3 regions of the Pseudomonas sp. R1-7 genome follow, and region 2 is predicted to be linked to each of the others. Evidence: riboswitches for the same ligand, from Rfam matches in the RefSeq annotation. Region 2 holds a riboswitch; each other region holds the start of a gene.

Region 1 (7,386 bases), 730 kb from region 2:
CACGGCGGCGAGGGGGAAATGCGGGGTGTCGCTCATATGAGATATCTCATGCATGTAAGGAGGTTCCCTGTAGCGAGAGCCCGTCAGCCATCGATAAGTCAGCCATCTTCTTCAATGTCCAGCAGCAGGTTTTCCAGCGCCTCACGATAGTCGCCCGGTTGCTGCCACATCCCCCGCTGTTGCGCCTCGAGCATTCGCTCGGTCATGTCCCGCAACGCGTCGGGGTTGTGCTGGCGAACGAAGTCCCGCGTATGCGGATCGAGGAGATAGGCATCGGCCAGCAAGGCGTACTGGTGGTCGTCGATCAGTTGCGTGGTGGCGTCGAAGGCGAACAGATTGTCCACCGTCGCCGCCAGCTCGAACGCGCCTTTGTAGCCGTGGCGCTTGACCCCGTCGATCCACTTCGGATTGGCCGCGCGAGAACGAATGACTCGGTTGAGTTCTTCTTTCAAGGTACGGATCTTCGGCAGGTCCGGCTGGCTGTGATCGCCGTGGTAACTGGCGGCGGCTTCGCCACTGAGAGTTTCCACGGCAGCGAGCATGCCCCCCTGGAACTGGTAGTAATCGTTGGAATCAAGCAGGTCGTGCTCGCGGTTGTCCTGATTCTGCAGCACGGCTTGCACTTGGCTCAGGCGCCTGGAGAACTGCGCCCGTGCGGCAGTGCCTTCGTCACCCGCGCCATACGCATAGCCGCCCCAGTTGAGGTAGACCTCGGCGAGGTCTTCGCGACTCTGCCAGAGCCGACCGTCGATCGCGCCCTGTACACCCGCGCCATAGGCACCGGGTTTGGCGCCGAAGATCCGCCATCCGGCCTGGCGCGCCGCGTCTTCCAGGGGCAAGCCCGACTGCAGAAGGGCTTCGCGCTCGGCGCGGACCTTGGCGGCCAGCGGGTTCATGTCGTCGGGCTCATCCAGGGCCGCGACGGCCTGCACCGCCGCATCGAACAAGCGGATCAGGTTGGCGAAGGCATCCCGGAAAAAGCCGGAGACCCGCAACGTGACATCGACCCGAGGCCGGTCCAGCAGGCTCAGCGGCAGGATCTCGAAATCATCCACCCGTTGGCTACCCGTGGCCCACACCGGACGCACGCCCATCAGCGCCATCGCCTGGGCAATGTCGTCGCCGCCGGTGCGCATGGTCGCGGTGCCCCACACCGACAGGCCGAGCTGGCGAAGGTGATCGCCGTGGTCTTGCAGGTGCCGTTCGAGGATCAGGTTCGCCGACTGGAAGCCGATGCGCCACGCTGTGGTGGTGGGCAGGTTGCGTACGTCGACGGAGAAAAAGTTGCGCCCGGTGGGCAGCACATCCAGGCGTCCACGACTCGGCGCGCCGCTGGGCCCGGCCGGTACGAAACGCCCGCCCAGGGCATCGAGCAAGCCGCGCATTTCCGCCGGGCCACAGGCATCCAGGCGCGGCGCAACGACGGAGAGCAGGTGGTCGATGATGCCGTGCACCGTCTCCCAACCCGGCGCGTCGAGCGGCCCGATCTCGCCGTCCAGGGCTTGCTCGATCAACCGCGCGGCGAACAGTTCCAGCCGTTCCCGACCGTCGCCGACCGTGCGCCAAGGCTCGTCGCTGACGTCGCGCAAAGCCTCAGGACGTTCGCCGGACCAAGGCTCGGCCAAGGCACAGTCGAGCGGGTCGAAACCCAGCCCGAACGCCTTCGCCAGCGCCCGCAGCAGGCTCGACTGGGCGCCCTTGCCGTCGCCACGGGGAATGCGCAGCAACGCCAGCAAGGTGTCGATGCGCAGCCGTCCGCCGGGCGACTCGCCAAAGATGTGCAGGCCGTCGCGGATTTGCGATTCCTTCAAATCGCACAGGTAGGTGTCCAGGCGCGGCAGCCAGATCGCCGCGTCGGCGTCGCTGTCGAGGGCGCCGTCGAGTTGCAGCTCGCGATCGATGTGCGTCTCGCGCACCAGGGCCAGGATGTCCCGTTGCAATTCCCTGGCGCGACGCGGGTCGAGCAGTTGCGCCTCATAGTATTCGTCGGCCAGCAGCTCCAGGTTTCGCAGCGGCCCGTAGGTTTCGGCCCGGGTCAGCGGTGGCATCAAGTGGTCGATGATCACCGCCTGGGTGCGCCGCTTGGCCTGGGCACCCTCGCCCGGGTCGTTGACGATGAACGGATAGATGTTCGGCAGCGGCCCCAGCAACACGTCCGGCCAGCAGCTTTCCGAGAGCCCGACTCCCTTGCCCGGCAGCCATTCGAGGTTGCCGTGCTTGCCGACGTGGATCACTGCGTGGGCGCCATAGGTGTGCCGCAACCAGAAATAGAACGCCAGGTAGCCATGGGGCGGCACCAGGTCCGGGTCGTGGTACACCGCGCTCGGATCGACTTGATAGCCCCGCGCCGGCTGGATGCCGACGAACGTCAGGCCCAGGCGCAGGCCGGCGACCATCAAGCGCCCCTCGCGGAACATCGGGTCCTGCTCGGGTGCGCCCCAACGTTCCAGCACCGCTTGGCGATTGGCCTCGGGCAGCGCGTCGAACAAGGCCTGGTACGCGTCCAGGGCCAGGCTCTGGTGACACGGCCGCAGGTCGAGGCTGTCCAGATCGTTAGTGACCCCGCCGAGCAATTGCTGGATCAGCGCGGTGCCGCTGGCCGGCAGCTCGGCGGACAGCGGATACCCTTCGACCTGCATCGCCCGCAGGATATTCAACGCCGCCGCTGGTGTGTCCAGGCCGACACCGTTGCCGATGCGCCCGTCCCGGGTCGGGTAGTTGGCGAGGATCAGCGCCACGCGCTTCTCGTGGTTGGGCAGCCGCGCCAGGGTAGTCCAGCGCCGGGCCAGTCCGGCGACAAAATCCATGCGCTCGGGCACCGCCCGGTAGCAGACCACATCGCTCTGGCTGCGCTCGCTGCGCCAGGCCAGGTCCTTGAAGCTGATGGGCCGGCTGATGATGCGCCCGTCCAGTTCGGGCAAGGCGATGTGCATCGCCAGGTCCCGCGGGCCCAGGCCTTGTTCGCTGGCGCGCCAGCCGGGTTCGTTGTCCTGGGCACAGATCGCTTGGATCACCGGGATATCGCGGCGAAACGGCCGTAGATGCGGCGCTTCGGGGCTGGATTGGGCGAATCCCGTGGTGTTGAGAATCACCCCTGCCCCTGCCTCGTCCAGCCAGTCTTCCACCTGTGCCAGGCAACCGGGTTCCTTGAGACTCGCCACGGCGATCGGCAACGGATTGAGCCCCGCTGCTTGAAGGCGCTGGCAGAACACGTCAATGAACGCGGTGTTCGCGGCTTGCAGGTGAGAGCGATAAAACAGCAACGCCGACGCGGCTCTGTCGGCCTGCCAATCGGCTTGCCAATCGCTCAGGGTCGCGTTGGTTTTTTCGGGACGATAGATCGCCGTGCGCGCCAGGGGCTGTGGCTCGGCCCATGGATAATCGCGGCCAAACCATTGGCTACCGAGATGCCGGAACAGGTTCAAGGCGTTTTCCAATCCGCCCTGGCGGAGAAACTGCCAGAGGCGGTCGCGATCCTCGACAGGCACGTTGCTCAAGTCGCTGAGTTCCGGGTCGGGGCGGTCGTCCCCTGGCACCAGGATCAACCGCACGCCGCGCCCGGCCAGTTCCATCAGGCGCTCGATGCCGTAGCGCCAATAGCCGATGCCGCCGTGCAATGACAGCAAGATGACCTTGGCATGTTGCAGCACATCGTCGAAATACAGATCCACCGAGGCGTGGTTCTGCACCTGCATCGGGTTGGCGAGACGGAACTGCGGATAATCGTCCGGCAACTGCCGCGCCGCTTCGGCCAACAGCGCCAGGCTGGAATCGCCGCTGCACAGGATCACCAGCTCGGCGGGGGTTTGCCCGAGGTCGGCAATGTTGTCATCCGACACGAAACCGCCGGGCTGGGTCCTGAGCAGGTGCATGGCTTAAACGCTGAGGGCGGCGCGCAACTGCGCTTCGAGCAGCCCGGCATCCAGCGCCTGGCCGATCAGCACCAGCCGCGTCACCCGTGCTTCGTCGGCGCCCCACTGGCGGTCGAAGTGTTTGTCGAAACGCGTGCCCACGCCCTGGATCAACAAGCGCATCGGCTTGTTCGGGATGGCCGCGAAGCCCTTGACCCGCAGCACGTCGTGCTGGACCACCAGTTGCGTCAATGCGTCCAGCAGCAGGCTTTCGTCGGCCTGGGGCAGTTCGATGGAAATCGAATCGAAGGCGTCATGGTCGTGGTCGTCATCATCGCCGTCATGGTGGTGGTCGTGATGGCTGTGGCGGCTGTCGATGTGTTCTTCGGAACCGGCGCCCAGACCGATCAACACGTCCAGCGGCAGGCGACCGCTGCTGGCTTCGATGACCTTGACCGCTGGCGGCAGTTCTTCGGCGACTTCCAGGCGGACTTTTGCGAGGTCTTCGGGATTGATCAGGTCGGCTTTGTTGAGGATCACCAGGTCGGCGCTCGCCAGTTGATCGGCGAACAGCTCGTGCAAGGGCGATTCATGGTCCAGGTTCGGGTCCAGCTTGCGCTGGGCATCGACCTTGTCCGGGAACGCGGCGAAGGTGCCGGCGGCGACGGCCGGGCTGTCGACCACGGTGATCACCGCATCGACCGTGCAGGCACTGCGGATTTCCGGCCACTGGAAGGCCTGGACCAGCGGCTTGGGCAAGGCCAGGCCGGAGGTTTCGATGAGGATATGGTCGAGGTCGCCGCGACGGGCCACCAATTCGCGCATTACCGGGAAGAACTCTTCCTGCACGGTGCAGCACAGGCAACCGTTGGCCAGCTCATATACTCGGCCGTTGGCTTCTTCTTCGGTGCAACCGATGGAGCACTGCTTGAGGATCTCGCCGTCGATGCCCAGCTCGCCGAACTCATTGACGATGACCGCGATGCGCCGGCCTTGGGCGTTGTCGAGCATGTGCCGCAGCAAGGTGGTCTTACCCGAGCCGAGGAAACCGGTGACGATGGTGACGGGGAGTTTGGCCAGTGTTTTCATCGGATGCCCTTTGGCAAGGTGGCGGGCAAACGGGACGACAACCGCAGGCACGGGCGTGCGCGGAAGATTTCGCCACCGGATCACCCCGCCCGGTTGTAGTGAGAATCTGTTGTCGAGGCAGGTCTCCTGGCTGACGGCGGGCCAGACAGGCTTCTATTCATAGCCTGGCTGGCAATTTGCTGCGCCTTCCCGTGCGCCCGTTGTAACAGGGCATGCACAGTGGCCTTGCAGAAACAGCACCGTTCACAGTTGCGGGGGCAGCCGCGGCTTGGACCGCGTTCCCTTCAGGCTCTGTATGAAATGTATCCGCACTCACCCATACTGCGTTGAAACGGGGCTCGGAATGCTCATGTACGCCAGTACACTCCGCTTCCTCGCCCCGTTTCGCCTTGTCTGGCCTTCGCGCGAACACATTTCATACAGACCCTAGCTTCGGCGCGTGCCGAAGAACCTCGAAGGCGCAAGGCTACGCAGGGTGTGCGGGCGGGTCAATGTCCGAAGGCAATCTGCAGTGGCTGACGGATCCTGGCGACCGCCTCGCGGGCACATTCAGCAGGCCGCCACTCGCCAGAGCCGGGCGATGTCCCGGGCCCGCTCGGCCAGCAGGCGCGGCGCATCGGTGCACGCTTCTTGCAGCGTCATCGGCCCGTTCGCCAAGGCAAACGCGGCATCGATACCGTGTTCATAAAGCGCTTCGTAGCCCTCCCCCAGCGTACCGGCGATGACCACCACCGGCACGCCGCGGAGCTTGGCGATGCGGGCGACACCAAAAGGCGTCTTGCCACGCAGGGTCTGGGCGTCGAAACGGCCTTCGCCGGTGACCACCAGGTCGGCACCGTCGATGGCATCGGCCAATCCGGTCAATTGCGCAACGACTTCCACGCCAGTCCGAAACTGCGCCTTGAGGAAGGCTTTGGCGGCAAAGCCCAGGCCACCGGCGGCACCGCTGCCGGGTTCGTCGCGAACATCACGGTCGAGCACTTGGGCACAGTGTCCGGCAAAGTGCGCCAGCGCCCGGTCCAGTTGCTGCACCTGCTCGGCGGAGGCGCCCTTCTGCGGGCCGAACACGGCTGAAGCGCCATGGGGACCGCAGAGCGGGTTGTCGACATCCGCGGCGATTTCGAAACGCACGCCGGCCAGACGCGGATCCAGGTCGCCCAGGTCGATACGTGCCAGTTTGCCCAACGCCAGCCCACCGGGCGGCAGCGCCTGGCCCTGGTCATCCAGCAATGCCACGCCCAAAGCCTGCATCGCCCCTGCCCCGCCGTCGTTGGTGGCGCTGCCGCCAATCGCCAGGATGACCCGGCTGACGCCTTCATCCAGGGCGGCGCGGATCAGTTCGCCGGTTCCAAACGTGCTGCTGGAACAGGCGTCGCGCTGCCCGGGTGGTACCAACTGCAGACCGCTGGCCTCGGCCATCTCGATGATTGCGGTACGGCTGTCGGGCAACCAGCCCCAGCGGGCTTCGACAGCGGCGCCCAGCGGGCCACGGACCCGGTTTTCACGCCACTGGCCGTTGCAAGCCGCCAGCACCGCCTCCACCGTTCCCTCCCCACCATCGGCCATAGGGCATTTGATCAATTGCGCGTCCGGCCAGACCTGGGCCAACCCTTGCGCGATGGCGTCCGCCACGCCCTGGGCGCTGAGACTGTCCTTGAACGAGTCGGGGGCGATGATTATTTTCATTTTTGTTCTCCAGTTCCGATGCACAGCATGCTGCCAGCTGACGTCAACCGTGACGCCGGTCCGCCGCACAAAAGGCCTTGGGTATTATTGGTCAAATTCACAAAGGGCGGGTCGGCATTGCTGGCCTCTTTGCGAGCAGGCTCGCTCCCGCATTTGATTTGGGAATGCTTGAGAAAACGGTTGGATCCACGCGGCGGTTCTGGTATTTGATTGGGCCTTTCCCCATGGATAAAAGGATCTTGTCATGAGCTACCGCACGCTAGGCCATTCCGGGTTGCAAGTCTCGACGTTGACCCTGGGCACCATGATGTTCGGCGAACAGACCAGCACCGAGGATTCGCTGCGGATCATCGACAAGGCCTGGGACCAGGGCATCAATTTCATCGACACCGCGGACGTCTACACCGGCGGTCGCTCCGAAGAAATCGTCGGTGAGGCGATTGCCAGTCGCCGCCACGAATGGGTGCTTGCCACCAAAGTCGGTTTCGGCCCGCCGGACGGCGTGCCCAATCGCAGCGGACTGAGCCGCAAGCACTTGTTCAATGGTATCGAGGCTAGCCTGACGCGCCTGGGCACCGATTACCTGGACATCTATTACTTGCACCGCGAAGACCACAACACACCGTTGCACGTCACCGTGTCGGCCATCGGCGACCTGATTCGCCAGGGCAAGATCCGCTATTGGGGCCTGTCGAACTACCGCGGCTGGCGCATCGCCGAGGTAATCCGCATTGCCGACAGCCTGGGCATCGACCGCCCG
Region 2 (7,386 bases):
GTCTCACCCTGGCGCTGATTTTCCAGATGCGCCCGCTTTCCGACGAAGACAAGCTCCGTGCCTTGCAGTTGCGCGCTTCCCGCCGTGGCCTGCACCTGACCGATGAGGTCGGGCATTTCATCCTCACCCGTGGCACTCGCAGCATGAGCGCATTGTTCGAACTGCTGGAGCGCCTCGACCAGGCCTCGCTGCAGGCCCAGCGCAAGCTGACTATTCCTTTCTTGAAAGAAACCCTGGGCTGGTAGAACCATTACCCGTAGTGGCTGATAGCCTCCTCTGGGCGCGGCGAAACCCGCGGTCCTGCTGGGCGGCAGGCCACGTGACGTTCAAAATAGGCTTAAGCGCTTAGATGTAAACGTAAAACCGAGAAGTCACATTTGCATCGATTGAATTTGCAAATGAGGTTGATAGAAGGCATAGTCTCGCCATCTTTACTACTTCAGCCACGGTCGTGCCCATGCTAAATCGCTTCGCACCCCTCGTGCCTCTCGCACTCGTTACCCTGTTGTTCGGTTGCGCTGCCCACTCCCCAGTGTCCCAGCAAGCACAACAACCACAGGTCAAGAACACCGTAACCGCCCAGTCTTCCTCCGTAGCGTTCCAGGAAGAAGTGGCCTCCGATAAAGAGCTGGCAGACTTCGCCGGCAGCAAGCCTTATCAGCTTCCGGTGCTGGCAGACAGCATCCTGGAACGCGGCATGTCCTTGATCGGCACTCGTTATCGTTTTGGCGGTACCTCTGAAGCCGGCTTCGATTGCAGCGGGTTCATCGGCTACCTGTTTCGCGAAGAGGCGGGTATGAACCTGCCACGTTCCACTCGCGAAATGATCAACGTGAAGGCTCCGCTGGTCGCTCGCAACCAGCTCGAACCCGGTGACCTGTTGTTCTTCAGCACCAATGGTCGTCGCGGTCGAGTCAGCCACGCCGGTATCTACCTGGGCGATAACCAGTTCATCCATTCCAGCAGCCGCCGCAGCGGTGGCGTACGGATCGACAGCCTGGGCGACAGCTACTGGAGTAAGACCTTCATCGAAGCCAAGCGCGCCCTCGCCATGGCCCCGACCGTGGTCACGGCTCGCAAGTAAGCACACAACTTGTAAGGCAAACTTAAAGTCTTACTTGAAGTTTGCCCCATAGCCGCTAGAATCCTTGATCATTGATTGATGGCAATCCGCCTGCGTACTACGCGGGCGGATCTGTTTCCATCTCCACGGCAGAAAAGCCGCATCCAGATCAGGATTGTTCTGCATATGTCGACGTCGGCCCGCCTCGCTCTGATTGTTCTTGCCGCGCTGCTCAGCGCCTGTGCCAGTCGCACTCCACCGCCCGCGCCAGTGCGCGCTCCGGTGGTATTCGCACCCTCCCAGACTTTTTCCCCCGCTGCCGAAGACGTGCTTTTCCGCGCGCTGGGCCTGGTGGGGACGCCCTATCGTTGGGGCGGCAACACGCCGGATTCAGGCTTCGATTGCAGTGGCTTGATCGGTTATGTGTACCGCGACGCCGCCGGTATCTCCTTGCCACGTTCCACTCGCGAGATGATCAGCATGCGCGCGCCGCAGGTCGGCAAAGACGCGTTGCAGACGGGCGACCTGGTGTTCTTCGCCACCAATGGCGGTTCCCAGGTCAGCCATGCCGGAATCTACGTGGGCGAGGGACGTTTCGTCCATGCGCCTGCCACGGGCGGGACGGTCAAGCTCGACAGTCTGTCCAAGGCCTATTGGCAGAAAGCGTACTTGGGGGCCAAGCGTGTATTGCAGCCGGAGCATCTGGCGCGCAATCCCTGAGGTGCACTTCTGATCAGCTCACCTCTGTGGCGATAGGATCAATCCCCTCGCCACAGGGCACGTTTGCCTTATTTGCCCGACACCCGCCAGATCTTGTTCCCTACATCATCGGCCACGAGCAATCCACCCTGTTTATCGATCACCACGCCCACCGGCCGGCCCTGGGCCTTTTCGTCTGCGTCGAGAAAACCCGTCAGCACATCCACTGGCTGCCCCTCGGGCTTGCCCGCCTTGAACGGGACGAAGATCACTTTGTAGCCGCTGTGGGGCTTGCGGTTCCACGAGCCGTGTTGTCCGACGAAGGCGCCCTCCGCGAACGGCGCGGGCAATGTGCTGCCTTCGGCGAAAGTCAGTCCCAGGGATGCAGTGTGAGGGCCGACGGCATAGTCGGGGGCGATGGCCTTGGCCACCAGCTCGGGATTCTGTGGCTCGACCCGGACGTCGACGTTCTGCCCGTAATAGCTGTAGGGCCAGCCATAAAAGCCGCCGTCCTTCACCGAGGTGATGTAGTCCGGCACCAGGTCGCTGCCAATCTCGTCCCGTTCGTTGACCGCCGTCCACAATGCACCGCTGCGAGGCTCCCATGCCAGGCCGTTGGGGTTGCGCAGGCCTGAGGCGAAGATGCGGTGACTGCCGGTAGCCCGATCCACCTCCCATATGGCCGCGCGACCTTCTTCCGCTTCCATGCCATTCTCCGCGACGTTGCTGTTCGAGCCGGTGGTGACGTACAGCTTGCTGCCGTCGCGGCTGGCGATCACGTTCTTGGTCCAGTGGTGGTTGAGCGTGCCGCCGGGTAAATCGACGACCTTGGTGGGTTGTGCCTTGATCTGCGTGTCACCCTCTTTGTAAGGGAAACGGATCAACCGGTCCGTGTCGGCCACATACAGGTCAGTGCCCACCAGCGTCATGCCGAACGGTGAATTGAGGTTCTCCAGGAAAATCGTCCGGGTCTCGGCGACGCCGTCGTGATTGGCGTCGCGCAGCAGGGTGATGCGATTCGGACTGGGGACGCCAGCGCCGGCACGGTCCATGACTTTTTTCATCACCCAGCCACGGATGCCCTGGGTATCGTCGGGCTTGGGCGGAGCGTTGGTCTCGGCTACCAGCACATCGCCGTTGGGGAGCACGTAGAGCCAGCGTGGATGATCCAGGCCTTCGGCAAAGGCCACCACCTGCAGGCCTGGCGCCGGTGTTGGCTTGGCGCCATCCGGCCAGCCGACGGCTTCGGCGATATTCACCGTAGGCATCAGGGTCTTGTTCGGCTCGGGCAGTTTCGGTGACGGGCCGATGCCGTCGGAAACCTGCAAGGTCGACGACTCGCCGCAAGCGACAAGCCCTGTGGCAAGGGCGGCGATCAACAGGTGGTTTGGTTTGAGCATGCGGGCTTCCCTATGAGTGCATGTGGTTACTCATAGAGAAGCGTAGACGTGGGATGGTTCAACGGTGGGAGGCGGCTAAGCCAAGCGAAGTCTGGCCGCCAGGTCCAGCTGATCAGCCGTGAGCCTGCTTGAACAGCACCGCGATCCCAGGGTGATAGTGGCCGGCCTCGTTGCGCAATTTGCGGTAGGCATAAGGGAAATACCAGGCCACGGCGCAGGTGTTTTCCTTCTGCAGGTCGTCGATCATGTCCTGCAACTCTTCTGGCGTGGCGCTTTGCTGGGCTTTTTGCGGGGCGACGAACAGGCAACCCAATTTCAGGTCGCTGGCGTAGCTGATGCGCTTGGCGTCGCTGGTGGCTTCCAGCAAAGGTTGGGTCAGGTTCAGGTTGTTGACCTTCGGCCAGCGTTGCGTTGCCTGGATGAAGGCGCGCTCATCGCTGCTGGCGATCAACAGGTCGGCACTGACGTTGCGTTCGCCTTCTTCATTCTGTTTGCGGGTCGCTGCGTCCTGGAGCGTCACCATCTCCGCCATCCAGGCGGCGGCCGCCAGCAATCCGAGATTGGCTTTTTCATTGTGCCAATAGGGCGTGTCGTTATCGCCGCGCACGGCGTTGTATCGGTCGATACAATCAAACCAGCGTTCCAGCACTGGGCGCAGGAATTCCAGCTTCGGATTGCTGATGATCATGCCTTGCATGTGTTTTGCCCTCTTGTTCTTGTGATATCGGGTCGTAATGTCTCTTTGATATCACTTGCGCCAGCTTCACACAAGATTGACGTCAGTTTATTGATCCCGGCCAATATCCCTCGTGGTGCCCATCGCGGCTTTAATTGACGCTCCACCCCCAACCCTCTAACCTTCGCGGCTTGTTTCAGGTGCTCTATGGCAATGGCCGATAGGGTGAAACAGGGAAGCCGGTGCGTACATGCAAACCCGGCGCTGCCCCCGCAACGGTAAATGAGTCAACGCTGCGCTTGTGGCCACACAGGCCCCCGCCACTGTGTCGAATGACATGGGAAGGCGCGCAGCCAGGCATCACGCCGCTCATGAGCCCGGAGACCGGCCTGATTCATCCAACGGCATCACGGTGGGCGATGCCAGGCACCTTGCCGTCCTTTTTCTGCCCGCCCGCCGTTATCCAGTCCCAACGGAGAGCTCCCCATGACCGATACGCCCGATCGCGACGAACGCCACCTGGCGCGCATGCTGCGCAAGAAAGCCGTGATTGACGAGCGTATCGCCAATTCACCGAACGAGTGCGGCCTGCTGCTGGTGCTGACCGGCAATGGCAAGGGCAAGAGCAGTTCGGCGTTCGGCATGTTGGCCCGGGCGATGGGCCATGGCATGCAATGTGGCGTGGTGCAATTCATCAAGGGCCGCAACAGCACCGGTGAAGAGCTGTTTTTCCGCCGCTTCCCGGAACAGGTGCGCTTTCACGTCATGGGGGAAGGCTTTACCTGGGAAACCCAGGACCGCCAGCGCGACATCGCCGCCGCCGAAGCTGCGTGGGCCGTGTCGCGCGAGTTGCTCAGCGATCCGTCGATCGGCCTGGTGGTGCTCGACGAACTGAACATTGCCCTCAAGCACGGCTACCTCGACCTCGATCAAGTCTTGAGCGATCTGCAAGGCCGTCCGCCCATGCAACATGTAGTCGTGACCGGGCGTGGCGCCAAGCCCGAGATGATCGAGCTGGCCGATACCGTGACCGAAATGGGCATGATCAAGCACGCGTTCCAGGCCGGTATCAAGGCGCAGAAAGGCGTCGAACTGTGAGCCATGCGTCGACTGCCAGCCGCCACTGTCCGGCGGTATTGATTGCCGCCCCGGCCTCGGGCCAGGGTAAGACCACCGTCACCGCGGCCCTCGCACGGTTGCACCGCAACCAGGGACGCAAGGTGCGCGTGTTCAAGTGTGGTCCCGATTTTCTCGACCCGATGATCCTTGAGCGAGCCAGCGGCGCGCCGGTCTATCAGTTGGACATGTGGATGGTCGGCGAACAGGAAAGTCGTCGGCTGTTGTGGGAAGCCGCTGCGGAAGCAGACCTGATTTTGATTGAAGGCGTGATGGGCCTGTTCGACGGCACGCCGTCCAGCGCCGACCTGGCCCGGCATTTCGGCGTGCCGGTGCTGGCGGTCATCGACGGCACGGCCATGGCCCAGACATTCGGCGCCCTGGCCCTGGGCTTGGCGCGGTATCAACCGGACTTGCCCTTCGCCGGGGTCTTGGCCAACCGGGTCGGCACCTTGCGCCATGCGCAGTTGCTCGAAGGCAGCCTGACCGAGGGCTTGCGCTGGTATGGCGCGCTCTCGCGGGAAACCGGTATCGAACTGCCGAGCCGCCATCTGGGCCTGGTGCAGGCCAGCGAACTGAATGACCTGGACGCTCGCCTCGATGCCGCCGCCGAGGCCCTGGCGGGCAGTTGTGAAGTGGCCTTGCCGCCTTCGGTGGAATTCGCGGCTCCGCAATTGACAGCCGTTGAACCGTGGCTCGACGGAGTACACATCGCCGTGGCCCGTGATGAGGCGTTCGCCTTCACCTACGGCGCGAGCCTCGATCTGCTTCGGGCCATGGGTGCGCAGTTGAGCTTTTTCTCGCCCATTCATGACAGCGAGCTGCCCCAGGCGGACAGCCTTTATCTTCCCGGCGGTTATCCCGAACTGCACCATGTCGCGCTCGCGCAGAACGCGCCCATGCTGGCGGCGATCCGTGCCCACCATGCAGCCGGCAAACCATTGCTCGCCGAATGCGGCGGCATGCTCTACCTGCTTGATTCGCTGACCGACGTCGACGGCACCCGCGCCGAACTGCTCGGTTTGTTGAGCGGTGATGCGCAAATGCAAAAACGCCTGGCGGCGCTCGCATTGCAATCGGTGGATTTGCCGGAAGGCAATCTGCGCGGGCATACCTACCATCACTCCCTGACCAGCACCTCCCTTGAGCCGATTGCCCGAGGCCATAGCCCCAATGGTGGGCGAGGGGCGGAGGCGGTTTTTCGCCAGGGACGGATGACGGCTTCCTATGTGCATTTTTATTTTCCGTCCAATCCGAGGGCGGTTGCCGCACTGTTTGCTCCGGACCCTGTTGCAGTCTTTGCGAGCAAGCCATGACTGACGCCTTCTCTGCGGCCGAACGCGAAGCCGTCTACCGCGCCATCGCCGAGCGCCGCGACATGCGCCATTTCAGCGGCGGCACCGTTGAGCCGGAGATGCTGGGCCGTTTGCTGGAAGCCGCGCACCAGGCCCCCAGTGTCGGGCTGATGCAACCGTGGCGATTCATCCGCATCAGTGATCGCGTCTTGCGCGGCGAAATCCAGCATTTGGTGGAAGAAGAGCGTATCCGCACTGCCGAAGCGCTGGGGGAGCGCAGCGATGAATTCATGAAGCTCAAGGTCGAAGGCATCCACGATTGCGCCGAGGTGCTGGTGGCAGCGCTGATGGACGATCGCGAGCGGCACATCTTTGGCCGCCGGACCTTGCCGGAAATGGATTTGGCCTCGCTGTCCTGCGCCATCCAGAATCTATGGCTGGCGGCCCGCGTCGAAGGGTTGGGGATGGGCTGGGTGTCATTGTTCGAGCCCCAGGCCCTGGCTGACCTGCTGGGCCTGCCCGCCGGGGCAAAACCGCTGGCGATCTTGTGCCTCGGGCCGGTCGAGGGCTTTTATCCGGCGCCGATGCTCGCCCTGGAAGGCTGGGCGCAACCGCGGCCGCTCAACGAACTGATCTACGAAAATCGCTGGGGAGTGCGCCCATGAGCGTAGCGTTGCTCAGTGCCGCCGCGGTGGCGCTGGATGCGCTGCTGGGTGAGCCCCGGCGCGGGCATCCATTGGTCGCGTTCGGTCGTTTTGCCAATCGTCTTGAACAACGTTTCAACTCCGGTGGACGGGGCTGGCGCAGTCACGGTGTCACGGCGTGGATCATCGCCGTGTTGCCCTTGACCTTGCTGGCCACGGCCTTGTCCTGGGCGCCATGGGTGGGCTGGCTGGTGGACATCCTCGCGTTGTACTGCGCCCTCGGCTTGCGCAGCCTCGGCGAGCATGTCGAACCGGTCGCACGCGCGCTGCGCAGTGGCGACCTGGATGAGGCGCGTCGACGGGTGAGCTATCTGGTCAGCCGCGAAACCACCGAGCTGGATGAAAACGCCGTGGCCCGCGCCGCCACCGAGTCGGTGCTGGAAAATGGCAGCGACGCAGTATTCGCCGCCCTGTTCTGGTTCGCGGTGGCCGG
Region 3 (7,386 bases), 2.0 Mb from region 2:
TACCGCAGCCGCCGGGAGTCCCGCTTCCGCGATTTCCTACACGCGCGACATCCAGCCGATCTTCACGGAAAAATGCGTGGCTTGCCATGCCTGCTACGACTCTGCCTGCCAATTGAACCTGGGCAGTGGCGAGGGCGCGCTCCGTGGCGCGAGCAAGTTGCCGGTCTACGACGGCGAGCGACGCCAGGCCGCCGACCCGACCCGCTTGTTCTATGACGCTTCCGGCCAGCGAGCCTGGCAGCGCAAGGGTTTCTATTCGGTGATCGATGCCCAGGGTAGCCAGGCTGCGTTAATGGCCCGCATGCTGGAACTGGGGCACAACACGCCATTGCAGCCCAACGCCAAGTTGCCCGAAGACATCGTGCTTGGGCTCAATCGCGACAACAGTTGCCCGATGCCAGACCAGTTTGATGCCTACGCGGCCATCCATCCAAAGGAAGGCATGCCCCTGGCGGTCACTGGCCTGACCGATCAGCAATACCAGACGCTGCAACGCTGGCTGGCCGCCGGCGCGCCTATCGACCAACAGGCCTTGGCACCGAGCGCCGCCGAGGCCTTGCAGGTGGTGCAATGGGAAAATCTGCTCAACGCCCCCGGTGCGCGGGAAAGCCTGGTGGGCCGCTGGTTGTTCGAGCATTGGTTTTTGGCGCACATCTATTTCAAGGGCGGCGAGCCGGGGCATTTCTTCCAGTGGGTGCGTTCGCGCACGCCCACCGGCCAACCGATCGACCTGATCAACACTCGTCGCCCCAACGATGACCCCGGTACCCGCATTTATTATCGGCTCTGGCCTGTGCAAGGGGTGGTCGTGCACAAGACCCACATCACCTATGGCCTGAGCGCGGCGAAGATGGCGCGGATCAAGAGTCTGTTCTACAGCGGCAAGTGGCAGGTCAGCGCATTACCGGGTTATGGGCCGGAGCGCCGGGCCAACCCGTTTTCCACTTTCGAAGCGATCCCGGCCCAGGCCCGTTACCAGTTCATGCTCGATAACGCCGAGTATTTTGTGCGTACTTTTATCCGCGGTCCCGTGTGCCGTGGCCAAATCGCCACGGACGTGATTCGCGACAACTTCTGGGCGTTGTTCCAGGCGCCCGAACATGACCTCTATATCACCGATCCGAACTATCGCGGCCAGGCCACTCCTTTACTGGCGATGCCAGGGCAGAACGACGATGTGGGCAGCGTCGTCAGCCTGTGGCTCGACTACCGGGACAAGCGCAACGAGTACGAAGCCTTGCGCCGCGACGTCTATGCCGATGCGCCGGCGCCGAGCTGGTCGACGCTGTGGGCGGGCAATGACAATGCGCTGTTGAGCATCTTCCGGCACTTCGACAGTGCCTCGGTCGACAAGGGCCTGATCGGCGAAGTGCCGCAGACGATGTGGCTGTTCGACTTTCCGTTGCTGGAGCGCACCTATTATCAGTTGGCGGTGAATTTCGACGTGTTCGGCAACGTGTCCCACCAGGCCCAGACCCGGCTGTATTTCGACTTGATCCGCAACGGCGCGGAGCAGAACTTCCTGCGCCTGATGCCGGCCGACTCCCGCGAAGGCTACCTGGACGATTGGTACCAGGACGGCGGAAAATTCAAGATGTGGCTCGATTACGAGGCGATCGACGATGACAAGCCGACCGCCCTCAAGCTTGACGAGCATGACCCCAAGCGCGACTTCGCCCTGCAATTGCTGGCCCGCTATGGCGAATTGAACGCTCGCCCCGATCCGATCAACCGCTGCGACGGCGCCTATTGTTCGCGCCCGAACATCGATCCAACCCTGCAAAACGCCGAGCAGGCGTTAAGTCGCTTGGTGTCGCGCCCGGCGGCGGGCTTGAAGGTGATCGACCAGTTGCCGGAAGCGACGATGCTGCGCGTCGAAACCGCGGGCGGTCGTCGTGAGGTCTATAGCCTGCTGCGCAACCGCGCCCACAGCAACGTGGCGTTCCTGCTGGGCGAGGAGCGGCGCTACCAGCCGGGGCTGGACACGCTGACCGTCTACCCGGGCGTGCTCAGCAGCTATCCCAATTTCATCTTCAACATACCCGCCGGGCAGGTGCCGGCGTTCGTCGATGCCATGGAACGCGCGCCGGACGCAGCGGCATTCGAGCGGATCGTCGAGCGCTGGGGGATTCGGCGCAGTCACCCGCAGTTCTGGCAGTATTTTCACGACCTGAGCCGATACATCCAGGAGACCGACCCCGTGGAAGCCGGCGTACTGGACATGAATCGGTACCAGAACCTCTGAACAAGCAGCCGACGGCGGGCCCTTGCGCCGTCGGCTGCTTTCCTGACAAAAATACTGGGACTTTGTCCGGCGCGATGATTGGCGTAAACTGCCGGCAAGCCTGCGAGGAGTTTCCATGACCGCCATTACCATTACCGATGCCGCCCACGATTACCTGGCCGACCTGCTGTCCAAGCAGAATACCCCGGGTATCGGGATTCGCATCTTCATCACCCAGCCCGGCACCCAGTACGCTGAGACCTGCATTGCCTACTGCAAGCCTGGGGAAGAAAAACCCGAGGACACCGCACTGGGGCTCAAGAGCTTCACCGCGTACATCGACTCGTTCAGCGAAGCCTTCCTGGACGACGCGGTGGTCGACTACGCCACTGATCGCATGGGTGGGCAACTGACCATCAAGGCACCGAACGCGAAAGTGCCGATGGTCAACGCCGACAGCCCGGTCAACGAGCGCATCAACTATTATCTGCAAACCGAAATCAACCCGGGGCTGGCCAGCCACGGCGGGCAGGTTTCGCTGATCGACGTGGTGGAAGACGGCATCGCCGTGCTCCAGTTCGGCGGCGGTTGCCAGGGCTGCGGCCAGGCCGACGTCACCTTGAAGGAAGGCATCGAGCGCACCTTGCTCGAGCGCATTCCGGAACTCAAGGGCGTGCGCGACGTGACCGACCACACGCAGAAAGAAAACGCCTACTACTGATAGGCGTTCGCTGCGCGCAGAACATCGTGGCGAGGGAGCAAGCTCCCTCGCCACGATGTTTTTTGCCGCCTGATCGATTGATTCAGGGTCTGTAGAGATGCGCATGCCCGGCGCGATATAACGACGACTCGCTGAAAACATCATTGCCCAACACCCGTCCCACCAAAATCAACGCCGTACGCCTGAAGCCCTTGGCCTGCACCTTCCCGGCGATGTCCTCCAGCGTCCCCATAACCCAATCCTGATCCGGCCACGTCGCCCGGTGAATCACCGCTATCGGACAATCCGCGCCATAGTGCGGCAGCAGCTCATCAACGATTTTTTCCAGATGATTAACTCCCAAGTGGATCGCCATGGTAGCCCCGTGTTGCGCCAGGCTGGCCAGCGCTTCTCCCGTGGGCATGGCGGTCTTGTCCGCGTAACGGGTCAGGATCACGCTCTGGGACACGTCGGGCAACGTCAGCTCGGCGCCCAGCAGGGCGGCGCAGGCTGAAGTGGCGGTCACGCCTGGGATGATTTCGAAAGGAATGCCCAGTTCGCGCAGGCAACGGATCTGCTCGCCGATCGCCCCGTAAAGGCTTGGGTCGCCGGAATGCACCCGGGCTACGTCCTGGCCCTTGAGGTGGGCAGCCTTGATCACATCAACAATCTGTTCCAGGTGCAGCTCGGCGCTGTTGACCACCTGTTCGGCACGGTGGCCCTCCAGCACGGCGGCAGGCACCAGGGAGCCGGCATAGATGATCACCGCGCAACTGCGAATCAGCCGCTGGCCCTTGACGGTGATCAGTTCGGGGTCGCCGGGGCCGGCGCCGATGAAGAAGACGGTCATGACCGGTTTCCTGTTGAAAGTGGGGTTGCATGAGCGGCGCTCATGATTGCGGCGGCAATTATCGGGCGTTACGAAATCGCCGCCAATGCCAGTGTGGCTTGCGCAGCTTTCTGACGGGTAATCAGCAATGTGGCCGGGGAAGTGCCCAATCGGTCAGCCAGCGCCAGGGCCGCGCTTTCGGCGACGCCGTGGCAGCCCGTACGCTCAAAGGCAATCTCGGATAGATGGCTGAGTCGTGTTTTATAGCCAGCCAGTTCCTCGGCATTGAAACACTTCAGCGGTAACGACAATTGGCCGGCCAGCTCCAATAGCCCCGGTTCGTCACGCTTGAGATCGATGCTGGCCAACGCCTGGACTTGATCAAGCGACATGCCATGGGCTTGCAAAGTCTGGTCAAGCAATGCCCGCAACGCACTGGCCGGGCAACCGCGCTGGCAGCCGAGGCCGACCACCAGGATCGGCTTGCCGTTCATGCGTCGTGGTGGGCCTGGGTGCCACGGCGAAACAGCCAGGCGCTGATCAGGCCCAAGGCCAACCAGAACGCAACGTTGGTCAATTGCGAGGCAAGCTTGAATTCGCTTTCCAGTGCCTCGGGCGCCAGCATCGAATGCACTTCGGGCTGGGGCGCGCCGATCACATGAGGCGTCACCAGGATGGCGAGGCCCAGTACCTTCAACAGCCAATGCCGGCCGAACGCAATCAGCGCGATGCCCACCGCCGTGGACGCTGCCGTGCCGATCCACCACATCTGCCGCTGGGCCAGATCCGCCGCCGCCGTGCCGGGCAGTTCCGGTGGCAAGCCGAGGGTCGGCGCCAGGACGAAGGTGGCGTAGCCGGCCAGGCCCCAGAGCAAACCTTGCGACGTGCGCGTCGGCGCACGCAAGGTGTACAAGCCCGCCAGCATCAGCGCGAAACCCACCGCGACGACCAGGTTGCCGCCTGTGGTGGAGAGAACGCGCTGCCAGCCGTCTTCCGGTTCCCAGGCTTCGGCGTCATGGGTGTGTCCAGCCCCAGCGGCGTGTTCATGGACCTCGGTGGCCGGCGCGTTCTCGAAGGTTTCCGCCTGGAGAATCAGCGGCGATACCCAAAAACTTTGTAGAAGAGTCAGCAGCAGGGCGGCCAGTAGCCCGCTGAAACCAGCGGTTTGCGCAATACGCTTGATCATGTCGTTGGGTCTCAGTGGCACGGGAACGCGGCGCTGTGCCGTGTGTCGTGGGCCGCGTTGTGCACCGCTTCGATGTGGGAGAAACCGGCGAAATAGACCAGGCCCGTGCCGAGGAACGACGCGAGGACCGCCGCACCCAGGCGCTGGCTCAAGGTGACGGTGCTACTGGTGGTGGCGGTGCTGCTGATGGTCGACATGGCGCTTCCCTCTGGTGTCAGCGGGCGGATCGAGCGCAATGAAAACCCGGGCGAAGGCTCGCCGGGATTCGAACAGCGCCCGCCCACCGCGGGTTTGTTGAAAATGAGTCATGGGCCGGTCTCCGGGCTCACGAGGGGCAGGGCCTGAGCCGTGCCTGCAAACGTCACCTTCCCATGCGCATGCACAGTGGATTCGACGCTTCGCTCGTTTACCGTTGCGGGGGCAGCACCGGACTGACGTGGGCTTGAAGTAAAGCACACGATTCACCGGTTTCCCGTTTCACCCTGTGAAGGGCACCCAAACAGGCGCACAGGAGACCATGGGCGAGGGCGAGGCGTCAATGTGCAAGGCAGCCCAAACGGTGGCGTGCTTCGGGATTTGAGATAGGGTTGAGGCTGAACACCGCGCTCACAAGGAGATGACATGCGCTTCTCAGCCTTGACCCAACGCATCACAGGTGACGGCGCCGCCGCTTGGGCAATTCACGACCGGGCGCTGGCCATGCGGGAGCAGGGCAGGGACGTGCTGTTGCTCTCGGTGGGCGATCCGGATTTCGACACGCCGCCCGCGATCGTCGAGGCCGCTGTCGCCAGCTTGCGGGCCGGCGATACTCACTACTCGGATACGCGAGGCCTGCACTCGTTGCGCGCGAGCATCGCCCGGCGCCATCAACAGCGCTGCGGCCAACCGGTGGGCGCCGAGCACGTCACGGTGCTGCCCGGTGCCCAATGCGCGGTCTATGCCGTCGCGCAATGCCTGCTCGACCCCGGCGATGAAGTGATCGTCGCCGAGCCGATGTATGTCACCTATGAAGCGGTGTTCGGCGCCTGCGGGGCGAAGGTGGTGCCGGTGGCGGTGACGCCGGAAAACGGCTTCCGCGTCCAGCCGAACGACGTCGCTCGGCTGATCACTGCGCGCACCCGCGCCATGCTCCTTAACAGCCCGAACAATCCGTCTGGTGCCAGCCTGCCGATGTCCACCTGGCAAGCCTTGGCGCGGCTGTGCATCGACCATGACCTGTGGCTGATCAGTGACGAGGTCTACAGCGACTTGCTCTACGAAGGTGAACACATCAGCCCTGCCGGACTGCCGGGCATGGCCGAGCGCACCGTGACCATCAACAGTCTGTCCAAATCCCACGCCATGACCGGTTGGCGCGTCGGCTGGGCCATCGGTCCCGAACCGCTGGCCCAGCACCTGGCGAACCTGTCGCTGTGCATGCTGTTTGGTTTGCCGGACTTCGTCCAGCGTGCGGCCCAGGTTGCGCTGGACCAGGATCTGCCTGAAGTGGCGCGGATGCGTGAGGAATATCGCCAGCGCCGAGACCTGGTGTGCGCGGCGCTTGCTGATTGCCCGGGCCTCAACCCTCTACGACCCGACGGCGGCATGTTCGTAATGGTCGATGTACGTGGGACCGGTTTGGCAGCCCAGGCATTTGCCGAACGGCTGCTGGACGGCTATGGCGTTTCGGTGCTCGCTGGCGACGCGTTTGGGCCGAGCGCGGCGGGGCATATTCGGATTGGGTTGGTGGTGGGGAGGATGGCATTGGCGAAGGCGTGCGAGCGAATTGCCCAGTGTGCCGCGGAAATTAGAGAAGCCCAAGGCGTATCCTTTGGGACGCCGGCCGATGAACGGTAGGTTGACCTGTCAGATATGACAGTAGGCAAATAGATATGCCCGGCGCCTAATTGAATCGAAGACTTCGCTAGACAATGTGCGCTACCGCACATTTATCCGGAGCGCGATAAAAATGGCACAACCTAAGAGTCAAGTCAGAGCTGTAGCTTTGCGCATAGATGGCGTGAGTGATCTGGACCCGGAAGGTCGTATTCCTTTGGAGCAGCTGACTAACGGAACGACCGGAAGAATAACGCGTTGGGCCGATTTTCCAGCGCAGCCCGGAATATATTCCGAGCTTACGGTTTATTGGAAGCAGCCAATAAATCCGCCAACAGAAACGGTAATTTTTAACAACAGATATTATCAGGTAGATGATCAGCCGGAGTTTACGTTTTCGATAACACCGCTGATGATGAGCGTCGACGGTACGGCCGAGATTCGTTACCTGTTAGTGCATAGCGCCAACTCAAACTTCGACCCTTCGCCGATTCGCAAGCTGACGATTGATCATACACCGGTACTTGTACCGACATTGGCGGAGCCGACCTTCCCGGACAGCAATTTATGGGGCTATCTCAATTGCGCTTCCCCCGTGCCGATCTGGGAAAAGGTCAGGGTGTTAATCGCGC

Evidence for each region. Region 2 has a riboswitch for cobalamin ahead of cobO (cob(I)yrinic acid a,c-diamide adenosyltransferase). Riboswitches for the same ligand answer to the same signal wherever they lie in the genome.
Region 1: another riboswitch for cobalamin. It lies ahead of cobW (cobalamin biosynthesis protein CobW); the one in region 2 lies ahead of cobO (cob(I)yrinic acid a,c-diamide adenosyltransferase).
Region 3: another riboswitch for cobalamin. It lies ahead of J3P79_RS16360 (CbtB domain-containing protein); the one in region 2 lies ahead of cobO (cob(I)yrinic acid a,c-diamide adenosyltransferase).

Annotation. Positions count from the first base shown of each region.
Region 1 is NZ_CP071661.1:2,355,773-2,363,158, reverse strand. It holds gene J3P79_RS10730 (ATP-binding protein) at 1-36, opposite strand, end outside; gene cobN (cobaltochelatase subunit CobN) at 99-3,872, opposite strand; gene cobW (cobalamin biosynthesis protein CobW) at 3,876-4,940, opposite strand; cobalamin riboswitch at 5,040-5,275, opposite strand; gene J3P79_RS10715 (glycerate kinase) at 5,490-6,626, opposite strand; gene J3P79_RS10710 (aldo/keto reductase) at 6,871-7,386, shown strand, end outside.
Region 2 is NZ_CP071661.1:1,627,099-1,634,484, forward strand. It holds gene hda (DnaA regulatory inactivator Hda) at 1-245, shown strand, start outside; gene J3P79_RS07215 (C40 family peptidase) at 458-1,084, shown strand; gene J3P79_RS07220 (C40 family peptidase) at 1,250-1,783, shown strand; gene J3P79_RS07225 (PQQ-dependent sugar dehydrogenase) at 1,852-3,162, opposite strand; gene J3P79_RS07230 (hypothetical protein) at 3,275-3,859, opposite strand; cobalamin riboswitch at 4,020-4,245, shown strand; gene cobO (cob(I)yrinic acid a,c-diamide adenosyltransferase) at 4,325-4,936, shown strand; gene J3P79_RS07240 (cobyrinate a,c-diamide synthase) at 4,933-6,270, shown strand; gene bluB (5,6-dimethylbenzimidazole synthase) at 6,267-6,914, shown strand; gene cbiB (adenosylcobinamide-phosphate synthase CbiB) at 6,911-7,386, shown strand, end outside.
Region 3 is NZ_CP071661.1:3,675,260-3,682,645, reverse strand. It holds gene J3P79_RS16385 (fatty acid cis/trans isomerase) at 1-2,245, shown strand, start outside; gene nfuA (Fe-S biogenesis protein NfuA) at 2,361-2,945, shown strand; gene cobM (precorrin-4 C(11)-methyltransferase) at 3,028-3,774, opposite strand; gene J3P79_RS16370 (cobalamin biosynthesis protein) at 3,843-4,247, opposite strand; gene J3P79_RS16365 (CbtA family protein) at 4,244-4,939, opposite strand; gene J3P79_RS16360 (CbtB domain-containing protein) at 4,951-5,136, opposite strand; cobalamin riboswitch at 5,233-5,453, opposite strand; gene J3P79_RS16355 (pyridoxal phosphate-dependent aminotransferase) at 5,561-6,775, shown strand; gene J3P79_RS16350 (hypothetical protein) at 6,888-7,386, shown strand, end outside.